2 linked regions of the Blastopirellula marina genome follow. The protein of the gene in region 1 interacts with the protein of each later gene in a pairwise test. Links are inferred from orthologs where the notes say so. Each region holds a gene or a part of one and is shown on either strand. Other genes may lie near its edges.

What was found. Proteins that work in one complex are often made in the same cells at the same time.
Region 2: the proteins of C5Y96_RS01840 (region 1) and hypB interact in binary tests that used the Escherichia coli proteins (3 or more experiments, as listed by UniProt). The link is inferred for Blastopirellula marina from one-to-one orthologs.

What each region holds. Positions count from the first base shown.
Region 1 is NZ_PUIA01000014.1:113,826-121,287, forward strand. What follows is about bases 4,765-7,462. They hold C5Y96_RS01840 (peptidylprolyl isomerase), read left to right. Parts: upstream 4,765-5,715; coding sequence 5,716-6,210; downstream 6,211-7,462. Other genes in these bases: C5Y96_RS01835 (macro domain-containing protein), read right to left, coding at 5,089-5,559; C5Y96_RS01845 (UbiD family decarboxylase), read left to right, coding at 6,330-7,462. Outside these bases: C5Y96_RS01820 (PSD1 and planctomycete cytochrome C domain-containing protein), read left to right, coding at 1-1,695; C5Y96_RS01825 (DUF1501 domain-containing protein), read left to right, coding at 1,735-3,198; C5Y96_RS01830 (hypothetical protein), read right to left, coding at 3,371-4,654. UniProt on the Escherichia coli protein: Folding helper with both chaperone and peptidyl-prolyl cis-trans isomerase (PPIase) activities. Chaperone activity prevents aggregation of unfolded or partially folded proteins and promotes their correct folding.
Region 2 is NZ_PUIA01000074.1:52,736-58,846, reverse strand. What follows is about bases 377-3,226. They hold hypB (hydrogenase nickel incorporation protein HypB), read right to left. Parts: upstream 2,220-3,226; coding sequence 1,533-2,219; downstream 377-1,532. Other genes in these bases: C5Y96_RS22710 (Ni/Fe hydrogenase subunit alpha), read right to left, coding at 2,241-3,226; hypF (carbamoyltransferase HypF), read right to left, coding at 377-1,496. Also shown: more of hypF, read right to left, coding at 1-376; more of C5Y96_RS22710, read right to left, coding at 3,227-3,578; C5Y96_RS22705 (oxidoreductase), read right to left, coding at 3,575-4,384; C5Y96_RS22700 (FAD/NAD(P)-binding protein), read right to left, coding at 4,384-5,232; C5Y96_RS22695 (4Fe-4S dicluster domain-containing protein), read right to left, coding at 5,229-6,111. UniProt on the Escherichia coli protein: Involved in the maturation of [NiFe] hydrogenases. Required for nickel insertion into the metal center of the hydrogenase. Exhibits a low intrinsic GTPase activity, which is essential for nickel insertion.

The DNA of each region.
Region 1 (7,462 bases):
GTCACCGGCAACGATCAGGTCTACTTCAACGGCTCGGATCAGACGTTTACGGTGTACAAGGGAGACGTCCTGTTTGGCTACGTCTATCTCGACCCGAAGAATCCACCGAAGGAAGTCATGTTCCAGTGGAATAACGGGGGCTGGGACCAACGCGCATTCTGGGGCGAAGACCTCATTCCCTACGGCAACACCGGCAAAACCAAGCATCGCATCGGTGATCTGCCAGAAGCTGGCAAGTGGGTTCGCCTGGAAGTGCCGATCGAAAAGGTTGGCTTGAAAGAAGGGGATAAAGTCAACGGCTGGGCATTCACTCAGTGGGACGGCACCGTTTATTGGGACAAGGCCGGCTACGTGACCAAACACGGCAAGCAGCCACAGTTCAAGTCGCTGCAGTCGTGGACCGAGTTCGCCGCCAAGTCGCCAGCTTCCCTTAACCCTGAGAACAAGCAGGTCACCGAGATCCTGAAGAAAGAAGCCGACAAGCGAAGCGAAGACGAAGCGAAAGCTCTCCGCGGCTACTTTCTGGAATTTGTCTGCCAGGACACGCAAGAGACCTTCAATAAACTACGTGGCGAGTTGAAGGCGATGACCGACAAGCAGACCGATCTGAAGAAGACTTCGCCGACGACGCTGGTCTACAAAGAAGCTGCCAAGCCAGTTCCCTCGCATATCTTGATTCGGGGCGAATACGATCAGATCGGTGAAGAAGTCCCGCGCGATGTGCCGGCCTTCTTGCCACCCATGACCGAAGAAATGCCCAAAGACCGACTCGGTCTGGCCATGTGGCTCTTGGATCCAAATCATCCGTTGACGGCCCGCGTGACGGTAAACCGTTACTGGCAGCATGTTTTTGGCGTGGGCCTGGTGAAAACTTCTGAGGACTTCGGTTCTCAGGGAAGCGTTCCTAGCCATCCGCAACTGCTGGACAACCTGGCCATCGAGTTCCGCGAGAATGGCTGGGATATCAAGCAGTTGATGAAGCGGTTGGTGATGACATCGGCCTATCGCCAGTCGTCGAAGCTAACGCCAGAACTGCTGAAGAAGGATCCCGAAAACCGACTGCTGGCTCGTGGTCCTCGGTATCGTTTGGACGCCGAAGTACTCCGCGATCAGGCCCTCGCATTCAGCGGTTTGCTGGTCGATAAAATAGGCGGTCCATCGGTTAAGCCTCCGCAGCCAGACGGGCTGTGGAAAGCGGTCGGCTATTCCGGCAGCAACACGGTGCAGTTCAAAGCGGACGAAGGGCACGAGAAAGTGCATCGTCGTACGCTCTACACGTTCATCAAGCGAACGGCCTTGGCACCGCAGATGAGCACCTTCGATGCTCCTAATCGCGAGTCGTGCACCGTCCGTCGCGAACGCACCAACACGCCGCTTCAGGCCTTGTTGCTGATGAACGATCCGCAGTACGTCGAAGCAGCCGTTGCCATGGCCAAACGCGTGATGGACGAAGGGGGCTCGGACCCCGTTTCCAAGGTGAACTACCTGGTAACACTGTGCGTGTTGAACCAGGAAAACGAAGTTCAAAAGAAAGAGCTTGAAGCGTTGTATTTCGATAGTCTTACCTACTTCCAGAAAAACCCGGAAGCCACCAGCAAGTTGGTTGGCAAGGACGAGACCCCAGCAGAATTAGCGGCCTGGGCGATTGTGTGCAATACGATACTCAACCTCGACGAAGTCGTTATCCAACGCTAATTCCCTCCTACCCCGCGAAACGTATCAAGGACCTATTCGATGGATCCTCAGAGCGAATATATCCAAGCGATCACCCGCCGCCACTTCTTTCAGAAGGGGGCCCTTGGGCTAGGTGCCGCGGCGCTGGCCTCGATGACCGATCTGCCGGCCCAGGCAGCGAAGCTTCCCAGTTCTGGCATTGGCGGTCTGCCCAATCTGCCCCACTTCGCCCCCAAAGCGAAGCGGGCCATCTACTTGTTCATGGCCGGTGCTCCGTGCCAGATGGACTTGTTCGACTACAAGCCGCAAATGAACGAGTGGTACGACAAAGATCTTCCTGAATCAATCCGGCAGGGGCAACGTCTCACGACGATGACCTCTGGTCAGAAGCGTTTTCCGATCGCTCCTTCCAAGTTCAAGTTTTCCCCCTACGGTGAAAACGGCACGATGATTAGCGAGCTGTTGCCGTACCATGGAAAGATGGTCGACGACATCGCGATCGTAAAGTCGCTCCATACCGAGGCTATCAACCACGACCCGGCCATCACGTACATCTGCACCGGCAACCAACTGCCTGGCCGACCCAGTTTGGGCTCGTGGCTCAGCTATGGTCTTGGTTCGATGAACGAGAACCTTCCGACCTTCGTCGTGATGACACCCAACTGGAGCGGTCGCAAGGAAGCCCAGGCACTTTATAACCGCCTGTGGGGAGCCGGCTTCCTGCCGTCGAAGCATTCGGCGGTCACGCTGCGCAAGTCAGGCGACCCGATCTTGTTCCTGTCGAATCCCGAAGGAATCGATAGCTCACTCCGCCGGCGAATGCTCGATAGCGTTTCCAAGATCAACCAAGAAACCTATCGGCTTTCAGGCGATCCTGAAACACAATCGCGAATCTCGCAGTACGAGATGGCGTTCCGCATGCAGTCCTCGGTGCCGGACCTGGTCGATTTGAAGCAAGAAACGCAAGCGACGCTCGATATGTACGGCCCGGAAGTCACCAAGCCCGGGACGTTTGCGGCCAGCTGTTTGCTGGCCCGGCGTATGGTTGAACGGGACGTACGCTTTGTACAGATCTTCCATCGCGGTTGGGATCAGCACGGGAACGTGGCTCGCGATCTTCCGGCTCAGGCCAAAGATGTCGATCAAGCCGCGTGGGCATTGATTCAAGATCTGAAGATGCGCGGCATGCTGGACGATACGCTGGTCGTCTGGGGTGGCGAGTTCGGCCGCACGATCTACAGCCAAGGTGGATTGTCGAAAGAAAACTACGGCCGCGACCATCATCCGCGTTGTTTCACCGTCTGGATGGCTGGCGGTGGCGTGAAGCCTGGCGTGGTGCATGGCGAAACGGACGACTTCAGCTACAACATCGTCAAAGATCCGGTCCACATTGCTGACTTGAACGCGACGATCCTGCACTGTCTGGGGATCGATCATCGCCGACTGTCGATCCCGTTCCAGGGGCTCGATGTCCGACTAACCGGGGTCGAAGAGCGACACCCGGTCAAAGAGTTGCTGATCTAGCCTGGATCAGAGTTTTGTTCTGATCTAAGCCGCCGACGATTATCCTTTTGGTCATTCGCTCGCCTAAGAAGAGGAGAGCCACGGTTTGCCACGGGAGGCAAGCGAATGTCCAATTGTTTGCCACGGTTCGCCGGCGGCTGGGGCAGGCATGGGGGCGATACCACCCGCCGTGCTATTTAGCCCGGCTGATGTACATCGGAATCTTCAACTCTGGTTGCGAAGATTCAATCATCTCTTTGGCACGATCTCTCGCGTCGACCAGCTTGCTTCCTTCCGAAGGAGCAGTGATCTGGCGAAACTGCGTAGCCAGTTGTTCGACCGCTGGCTGCATCAGAACGATCTCGGCCAGCTGCGATCGCAGGTCGCTCGAGCTACCCAGGACAGCAACCATCGTCTTGTTCAGGCCTGTCACCAGGTCGACATTCTCTACCAGGGCTGGCACACAATCGTCCAGGCGGACCACCTGATCTTCGATCTGGTCGATCTTGTGCAGGTTCTCTTGTGCCTTGGAGATCTTTTCTTCCTGCGAGTTCAGGAAGTTCACCAGCCAGGCCAGTTCGTCCATGTTCTTGGTCGCCGAAGTGGTTTCCTTTCGCACGTCTTTGATGCGAGTGTTCAGACGAATTGCTTCGTACGACAGTTCGGTAGCGGCATCCAGCGTATCGGCCAGCTTCTGCACCTGCAGATCCATCGACTTCTGGTTGTCCAGAATTGATTGCACCTGTGCCAGAACGAGGTTGGACTGCTCGGTGTCGATCGCCAACTGCTGTACGCGGTTTTGGTTATGGGCCAGCGAATCGATGGCACGATCGGTAGCGTCCGACTGGGCGGCCAGGTCGCAGATGGCGTTCTGCAGCTTCCAGTGATTGTCCACCGTGGCGGTTAGTTCCGGCATCAGGCACTGTTGGTTAATCAGTTGCTGCTGAACCAGTTCCATCGACGAAAGCGCGTCCTTCGCTTTGTAGATGTCAACTCCGCTACGTCCAAGTCGAGCGGCCAGCGATTCGAGTTCGTCGACACGCTTCTGAGCAGCGGTCAGCTTCAGCGTGGCCTTGTCCAGGTCGGACTGCATGTTGCTGAGCTTGGCGGCCGTTGCATCGACCGTATTCAGCTTGGCCGACAGGCGAGCGATTTCGTCGTGCAGGCGATCCGACCGCTGGATGGTCTGACCTGCTTTGTAGAGCTTGCTGCTCTGATCTTCCAGGCGTGCCAGAAGCGAGTTGGTTCGCTGAGTGGCATCGTTGAACCCGGTCAGTTGATTGAGCGGGTGGTGGGTTGCTTTGACTTCTTTTTCAACTTGAGCGAGTTGCTTTACCAAGTCTTGCTGCAGCCAGAACTGGTTGGCTGCGATACCTACCGCGATTCCTAAAACGAGACAGAAACCGCCGACGATACCTGGGTTCCGCATAGCCCAGCCATAATCGGTATCATCCACATAATGATCATTAATCGGCATATGAATCTCCTCCGTGTTTAATTGGCAACGTCCGTGCTCCTCGTGAGCACTAATGTTATCGAAACACGCACCGTCTTCGGAAAAGTCATCCATCCACGATTCCCAAAGGTTTACTAGCACGCCGCACCCATCACCCAAATAACCCACACAGCCTGAACGTTATGTTAAGGGTGAATCAATCTCTTTACGTAGTCCTTAAACTCGCTGAATATGGGTGGGTGGAAGGGTTGCAACCCGCCTAAAAAGAACATGCGCCAAGCTTTGTCTGGTCACGAAGTGACCAATTCTGCGCATCGTTATAAGCTGCGTTTGTGTTGCAAGGTTGTGATAAGTTATTGAAAAATAGGTGTGCAAGTTGTAGTAACGCCTTGTGTCGCAAGACGTTTATTGCTCGACAAGAATCAAGCATTCGTGCCCTGTTTTTCCGCGAGTGCCTATTTGGCGGCCTCATACTCGACAAGCGTAACCTCCAAACAACTGGCTAAGCTTGTCAGTTCGTCTTCCATGATCGATCGCGCTTTGTCCTGGCGAAAACCGCCAGAGCCGCTGCCAAGAATCGGGAACGCGATCGTGCGGAATTGTTTTTCTTCTGCCAGACGCATCGCGTTTTGCACGCTGTGGCGAATGGAATACTCCGAGGCACGCCAAAGCATGTTGATACCGGCGACATGGATGATCCCGCGATAGGGCAGCTTGCCGGCGGTCGTAAAGACCGCTTGGCCTAAAGCAATGGGGCCAAGCTTTGCCAGTTCATGGAAAGGAGCGTCCCCCGCTTTTCGCTTGATAGCCCCCGATACTCCTTGCGGCAGTAACAGCCACCAGGGAATGATGTTACGGTTCCAGGCATTCACAATCACCTCGACATCTTGCTGCAGAAGGTCGCCTTGTACGATCTGGGTTGGCATTATCGTTCGCCTTGGTGGAATTGGGCCTAATTCTTTTCTACATAACCAGTTAGTTTCCCCCAAGCCGAGATTGAGCCCGATCCCTTCCCACAGTATGCTGAACCTATCGCCCCGTACGATATTTTATGCCCATTGGGCACTGCCTGGGATGAATCGATGAAAGTTGCCAAGAATACGGTCGTTTCCATTACCTACACCCTGAAAGATTCCGAAGGGAATCTGATCGATTCGGCCGATGCGTCGGATCCGCTTGCTTATTTGCATGGCGTTGGGAATTTGATTCCTGGAATGGAAAAGGCGCTCGACGACCGTGACAACGGCGAGACCTTCCAGGTCGTCATTCCGCCGGAAGAAGGCTACGGCATGTTCGACGAAGAGCTGATCTGGGAACTGGAAAAAGACCAGTTTGCCGAGCTGGGCGAGGTCGAAGAAGGTCTGCAGTTCGTTCTTGAGACCGAAGACGATCAGGTCCTGGTCACTGTCGTCGACATCAAAGACGACGTGGTCATCGTCGATGGCAATCACGAACTGGCCGATGAAACGCTCTATTTCGACATCACCGTCGTCGACGTGCGCGAAGCGACGCCTGAAGAGCTTGAGCACGGCCACGCGCACGGTCCTGGTAGCGCACACGATCACGACCACGGTTAGTCGCCCGCCGGTGGTGCCGTGTTGTCAGGCCGCTCCCTTAGCGGTAACCTCCTGGGATTGCTTGTCATGGGGCGCAATCTCCAGTAGGCCGGATCAACTCAAGCACACCAGCACAAATCATGGGCTATCGAACTCTCCGAGCCTGCGTCGATGATCTCCGTCGCGCAGGCCATCTGTTAGTGGTCGAAGACGTTGTCGACGCACGCCTGGAAATCGCCGAGATCCAGCGCCGCGTCTATGCCAACAACGGCCCTGCCATTCTGTTTGCGAGCGTCAAGGATTGCCGCTTTCCGATGGTGGGCAATCTGTTTGGTTCGATCGAGCGTGCCCGCTTCATCTTTCGCGACACGCTGGAAACCGTGAAGCGACTGATCGAACTGAAGATCGATCCGAACCAACTGCTGAAATCACCGCTGCGGTACGCGTACGCGCCACTGGGTGCTCTTTCGATGCTCCCCAAAAAGGTCCGCAGCGGGCCCATCTTCCAAAACGAAATCAAGCTGACCGATCTGCCCAAGCTAGTCTCGTGGCCCGACGACGGCGGACCGTACGTGACCCTTCCTCAGGTCTACACCGAGGACCCACGCCACGGCGGGCTGAATCACTCGAACCTGGGCATGTACCGTATGCAGATCGCTGGCAACGAGTATGACCCTGCCAGCGAAGTTGGCTTGCACTATCAGATTCATCGTGGCATCGGCGTGCATCACGCCGCCGCAATTGCCAAGGGAGAGCCGCTACGGGTGAACATCTTCGTCGGCGGAAATCCGGCTATGACGCTGGCCGCCGTGATGCCGCTGCCTGAGGGGCTTTCCGAACTCGGTTTCGCCGGGGCCCTGGCCGGGCACCGCATTCCCATGGCCACCGCGCGCACCAAGCTACCCATCTACGCTGAGGCTGACTTCTGCATCAGCGGCACCATTCATGCTGGCGAAGAAAAGCCCGAAGGCCCCTTCGGCGACCACCTCGGCTATTACAGCTTGAAGCACTTGTTCCCGACCATGCGGGTCGACAAGGTCTATCACCGCGACGGAGCCATCTGGCCCTTCACGGTCGTCGGCAGACCACCCCAGGAAGACACAACCTTCGGCGAGCTGATCCACGAAATCACCGGACCGGTCATTCCCACCGTGCTGCCTGGCGTGAAGGAAGTTCACGCGGTCGATGCCTCCGGCGTCCACCCGCTACTGCTGGCAATCGGCAGCGAACGCTACGTTCCATACGAAGAACGATGCCGTCCGAAAGAACTGAT
Region 2 (6,111 bases), on another replicon or contig:
TGGTGTTCAATCATCATCGCCAGCACGTGGGCGTAATGATGCTGCAATGGTTGCGTTTCCGGAAAAAGACGATATGCCGCATGGCTTGTAAAATAATCTGGATGACAATCATGTGCAGCGCGAGTGGCGGAAAAGCGATAAAGTGATTGCCAATCCGCGATATGCCACAAGTAGCGTTCTTGCCCTGATAATGTGCCAAGGTCGCTTATATGCGGACTAAGACATGCACTGCCGCCTTGGCTCCATGCAACCGACGATTTGAGTTGTCCACCCAAGGCAATTTGAGTCTGCGTTGTTTCCAAATCAAAACGAAGGGGAGCCATACCACGAGCCAAACGCAGCGTAACACAACTCCCATCCATGACCCTGACAACGCTATCATCGATAGGCCGAACGATCGGACGATTGTGATGCAACCAGAGGTCGCACACTCCTTTTAAACTTGCCTCTGCTTGTTCCTCTTCAAAAGCTATCGGCGTTCCTTCGCGGTTGCCACTTGTGCAGATCAAAGGCCGCCCGACTCGCTCTAACAGCAGGTCATGCAGAGGCGAGGTCGGTAGCATGATGCCAACCGTGTTTAGATCTGGATATACACCCTTCGCGATAACGGTATCGTCCTTAACTTGTAGCAGAACAATCGGATTCGCTGCCGACAACAAAGCCCGTTCTTCTGCGTCATCGATAAAGGCAGCCTGCTTCACCTCGATCGCAGTTCGCATCATCACGGCAAACGGTTTACTGATCCGACCTTTCCTCTGTCGCAGTCGTTCTACCGCGTCAGGGTTCGTTGCATCAACTATCAGTTGGTACCCCCCAACCCCTTTGACTGCAACGATCATCCCACATAGCACTGCCTGAGCCGCTTCATTGAGCGCTTCCTGTTGATCGTCACAACGCTGACTATCGGCTGTCATGCTCCACAATCGTGGCCCGCATTGCGAACACGAAATAGTTTGGGCGTGAAACCGCCGATCAGCCGGGGAGTGATACTCTGCGTCACATTCGTTACACCTGGGGAAATCGACCATCGCGGTATCTGCCCGTTCGAACGGCATCTGCCGAATAACGGTATAGCGGGGGCCACATCTTGCACAGCTATTGAAAGCGTACTGATATCGCCGATTTCCCGGCTGACGAACCTCTTCAAGGCATTCGTGGCAAACTGCAGCATCAAGCGGCACATCAGTCACGATAGCCTCGCGTGAGTCTTCCTTGACTATTTCAAATTGATGATTCCCGACCGGCGAAGACTCACAATACTGCTGGCCACTGACCTCTGCTTGGTCAGGCAGGGATGTCGGAAGCAAGCTCCTAAAAAGAGCCGTCTGCTGCGGAGTACCTTCTACGTGAATCGAGATGCCTTGAGGGGTGTTACGTACCATCCCAACCAAACCAAGCTCGGTAGCCAAACGAAAGATCGCAGGACGTACCCCTATTCCTTGCAGGCGTCCCCGAAGAACAATATCCTCGGCAACAACCGCTGAAGTCTTGCACATTGTTTGGCCGATGGCCCTAAGCATTGCAAGCCAGTCCTACTCGGGAATGCTATTGGCACACTTTGACATCATCTTATTCCGAAGCAAACGCAGGTAGTCACACCACAATTCGACTCCTTCTCCTGACAATGCTGACATGGGAAAGAAGTCTATATCACCATGGACGTCGCGAGCGTCGGCCATTGCTCTTTCGACCGAAAATGGAACATAGGGCAACAGATCGATTTTGTTAATCACCACAGCCTGGCTGGTTCGGAATGCTTTGGGGTACTTACCCGGCTTATCGTCTCCTTCGGTTGTGCTTAAAACAAGCGTTCGGAGATGCTCTCCCAGGTCGTGAGAAGCAGGACACACCAGGTTTCCCACGTCTTCGATAAAGAGAAACTCGAAAGAGCTTTGGCCTAACTGCGGTAAGATCTTTTCAACCAGTGGTAGTTCCAAATGACAGGCCCCACCGGTTGTTATTTGCGCCGTTGTGGCCAATGGAGACAGTCGTTCAGCGTCACGATTCGTGGCAATGTCCCCCACCAAGATGCCTACGCGGTACTCCTTTCCTAAACGTTTCGTGGTTTCTTCCAAAAGTGTCGTCTTACCAGAACCGGGCGATGAAAGTAGGCGGACCACATAGGTTCCCTGATCTTGCATTCGCATTTGAAAAGCCTCGGCAGCCTCGCGCCGCAGTGTGCGGATATCTTGATTAACGGAAATAGTCTCAGTCGACATATGATGTTTCTTCCTTATCCGTCATTTGGCGGAATCTGAATTCCAGTCAATAGTCATCTTCAGAAAATGGGTCGCGCAACTAATACAGGGGTCATAATTTCGGATGAGATGCTCTGATTTTTCGGCAATCTCTTCACTCTCAAGCGACAAAAGTTGTGGAAGATAGCTTCGTAAGTCTGACTCGATTTGCCCTTGGTTCTGTGACGTGGGTGGAACAATTTTGGCCTCAGCTATGAGGTGATCCTCTCCAATGCGGTATCGATGATATAACAGTCCACGCGGTGCCTCGGTAGCATGGCAACCTTCGCCTGGACGAAGTTCAAAAGGGGTACGCGAAGGAACAACCTCGACCTGATAAGCTTTCACAATTCGAATTGCCTCGTCAAAGGCATAGACCACTTCCAACGCCCTGGCCACGATACTTTGAAAGTTATTTCTCAATGGCAGGGTCAAGCCGGTTTGATCAAACACTTTCAAACAGATCGGTGAAAGCTTGTCATGGCAGTTATTCAATCGCGCCAACGGGCCTGTCAAATAGAAGTGATTATCAGGAGCCTTTACACTGTATAGCGCCGTACTATGCTCCACATGCCGTTCCTGAAAATGATTCTCGTAGTCTTCGATTGGAATCATCGCTCCCGACGATGAAGCAACCTGGCCCTCATTCAGAGGATACTCGTCTTCATGATGTAATGAAACTAAATCATAGTCCCACGTGAAATCAGGAAATTCAAACTTGCTGACCCAATGCACCGTCTCCAGTGCTGCTTGCAGTCCCCATTCGAGCCGAGGGAGTAACGCCTTCAGGTCTCGCACGCTCGGCGCGCGGTAGAATCCCCCTACTGTTATGTTGACAGGATGAATGGCTCGGCCGCCGAGAACCTCAAGTAGATCGTTGCCGATCTTCTTTAACTCCAGACCACGTTCCACCTTTTCTCGATGATCGACAGCCATCGAGATACCGCTCTCGTATCCCAAAAAATCTGGGGCATGCAGAAGGTAAATGTGCAGCACGTGGCTTTCGATCCATTCACCGCAGTACAACAACCGCCTCAAGAGACGAATCTCTGGCGAAACGTTAATCCCCAACGCCTTTTCTAGCGCATGACAAGAGCTCATCTGGTAGGCGACTGGGCATATACCGCAGATACGTGCGGTAATATCGGGAACTTCGTGAATCTGACGTCCGCGAAGAAAGCTTTCAAAGAACCTTGGAGGCTCGTATATGTTTAATTCAACGTGCTCTATGACATTGCCACGAACACGCAGGTGAAGTCGGCCTTCTCCCTCAACACGAGAGATTGCCTTCACCTCGATCGTTCGGCGTTCGGTCGGCTGTGGTTCTTCCTCGGAAGTCATGGTGACTCCTCTTGCTCTTCCAGGGAGTCGCTTGTCTGCCGAAACTCTGGAGCGTAGCCACTAAAGTTCCGTGTCAGCTGGACCAGCGTCTGACGGGGAATGCCTTTCTGCTGATAAAATTTCGTCAGGCTAGCTCCATTGACTTGGTCCTGGGGTCCAAAGCATCCAAAGCACTCACGGTTGCACGCGGGGCAGATCGCTCCTCGTCCTGTGTGCAGATCTCCGCAACCGGCTTGTGTAAGAGGACCCAGGCAGGCAATACCTTGAGCGACAGCCACACAAACGGTCCCACGCTTCTTACATTCGACGCATACACTGTGGGTCGGTGTCGTGGGCTTCTTGTGATGGACGAGAGCAGTAAGAAGCTCGATCAATTGATGCTTACTAATAGGACAGCCTCGCAGTTCAAAGTCCACTGCTACGTGATCCGATATCGGCGTACTTGTATTCAACGTGGAAATGAACTCGGGATGGGCATAGACATGCCGGAAGAAATCATCCACGTTGGCCCAATTTCGAAGTGCTTGAATCCCTCCGGCTGTCGCGCATGCACCGATAGTGACTAGGTATTTGCAGGCGCGCCGTACTTCCTGGATTCGCCCCACATCACCTGGAGTTGTGATGGATCCTTCCACGAGACCGACATCATAGGGCCCTTCCACACGTCGCGAGCGAGCTTCTAAAAAGTAGGCAATATCGACTGCGTCTGCGACGGAAAGCAACTCGTCCTCACAGTCCAATAGCGATAACTGGCACCCATCGCAGGAAGCAAACTTGAATACCGCCAGTTTCGTCTTATTGACCATTAGAGATCCTCCAACCGTAGGTATTGTTGAATTCGGTTAAAGGGGAACACAGGACCATCTTTGCAGATGAATTCGGGGCCAAACTGACATACGCCGCACATCCCCATTGCGCATTTCATATTCCGCTCAAGCGACAAAAACACCTGGGCAGGAGGAACCCCCAGAGAGATTGCCTCGCGTGCGACGAATCGCATCATCACCTCTGGCCCACAGACCAGAACCTGGGTCTGCTCGGGATCTCCGGGAAACGGCCGCATGATTTCGGTGACCACGCCGATATGCCCCTGCCAGTGTGGTGTTCCACGGTCGACGGTTACTTCTATTTCCAGGCCTGCGTCCGTCCATCGCGAGAACTCCCTTCGGTATAGCAGGACATCAGGTGACTTCGCGCCATAAATCAACTTAAGCTTTTCATATTCAGTACGATTCTGAAGGGTATACTCGATCACTGGCCTCAGGGGTGCCAGTCCAATTCCCCCAGCTACGAAGATGACGTTCTTACCCGGCAATTGCATCACCGGCCAAGAATTACCAAAAGGGCCGCGGACCCCAATCTGATCTCCTTCACGGAGTCGCGAGAGGGCACCTGTGACGTTACCGACGGCACGAAACGTGTGCTGTAATTGAGGGATATCGTAAGTGCTAGAACTGATCGAGATCGCCGCTTCGCCAAACCCGGGAACATAAAGCATGTTGAACTGTCCTGGCTGGAACGAAGGCGAGTCTCCCTCCTCGGGACTTAAACAGAAGGTCCAGACGCTGGTTAATTCAGCAATGATCCCTTCAATACGAAAGGGCCGGGGCGTCCAAGGATTGGTGCCACGCATCGACTGCGGGGTAGCACTCATGGTTGGTCTCCTCGAATCGCAGCAACTTCCTGGGTCAGATCAATGCCGACAGGGCACCAGGTAATGCAGCGTCCACAACCGACACAACCCGAGGTATCAAATTGATCGATCCATGTGGCCAACTTGTGAACTAACCACTGCCGATACCGTGAACGTGTCGAGTTCCTCACGATACCAGAGTTCATGTAGGAGTGCTCAGCCGTAAAGCAGGACCCCCAACTCCGTTCTCGCTCGATATGCTCACCAGCCAAATCGGTTACGTCTTCTATCGACGAACAGAAGCAAGTGGGACACACGAGTGTACAGTTCGCGCAAGATAGGCATCGCTGGGCGACATTCTCCCACCGGGGATGTTCTAGGTTGTGTACCAGCAGGTTTCGAATATCATCCGTATCGAGGTCCCGGCCATCAGGGCAATTTGGCATATCCTGCTCATCGGCAAAACCTCGGCCTCCTTGCTCCATCTTCTGACGCAGCAGAAGAGGAATCTGCCGGACATTCCTCACCTCTTCAGCAGTAAACGATGACGATCGACAAGCGTTTATTACTTCACCCCCCAAGGAAGTCCCAATTTCAACAGCGAACGCGTCATCCAATTCGGTCAGAGCCAGATCACACCCCTTCGTTACGACAGGGCCGGTTCCCATCGAGTGACAAAAGCAAGTCGAAGCTGCACGACGACAGTTAACGGCCACCAAAGCCAGTTTCTCGCGCCGGGCCTTATACGCCTGATCAACGTAAGGACCTTCCAGAAACACACGATCCTGAATCGCGATCGCATGCAGGTCACACGATCGAACACCCACGATCACCGTGGGCTCACTAGCGGGCGACGGAGACATAAACTGCCAGCTTCCTTCGATGCGGTCCGCGTGCAGC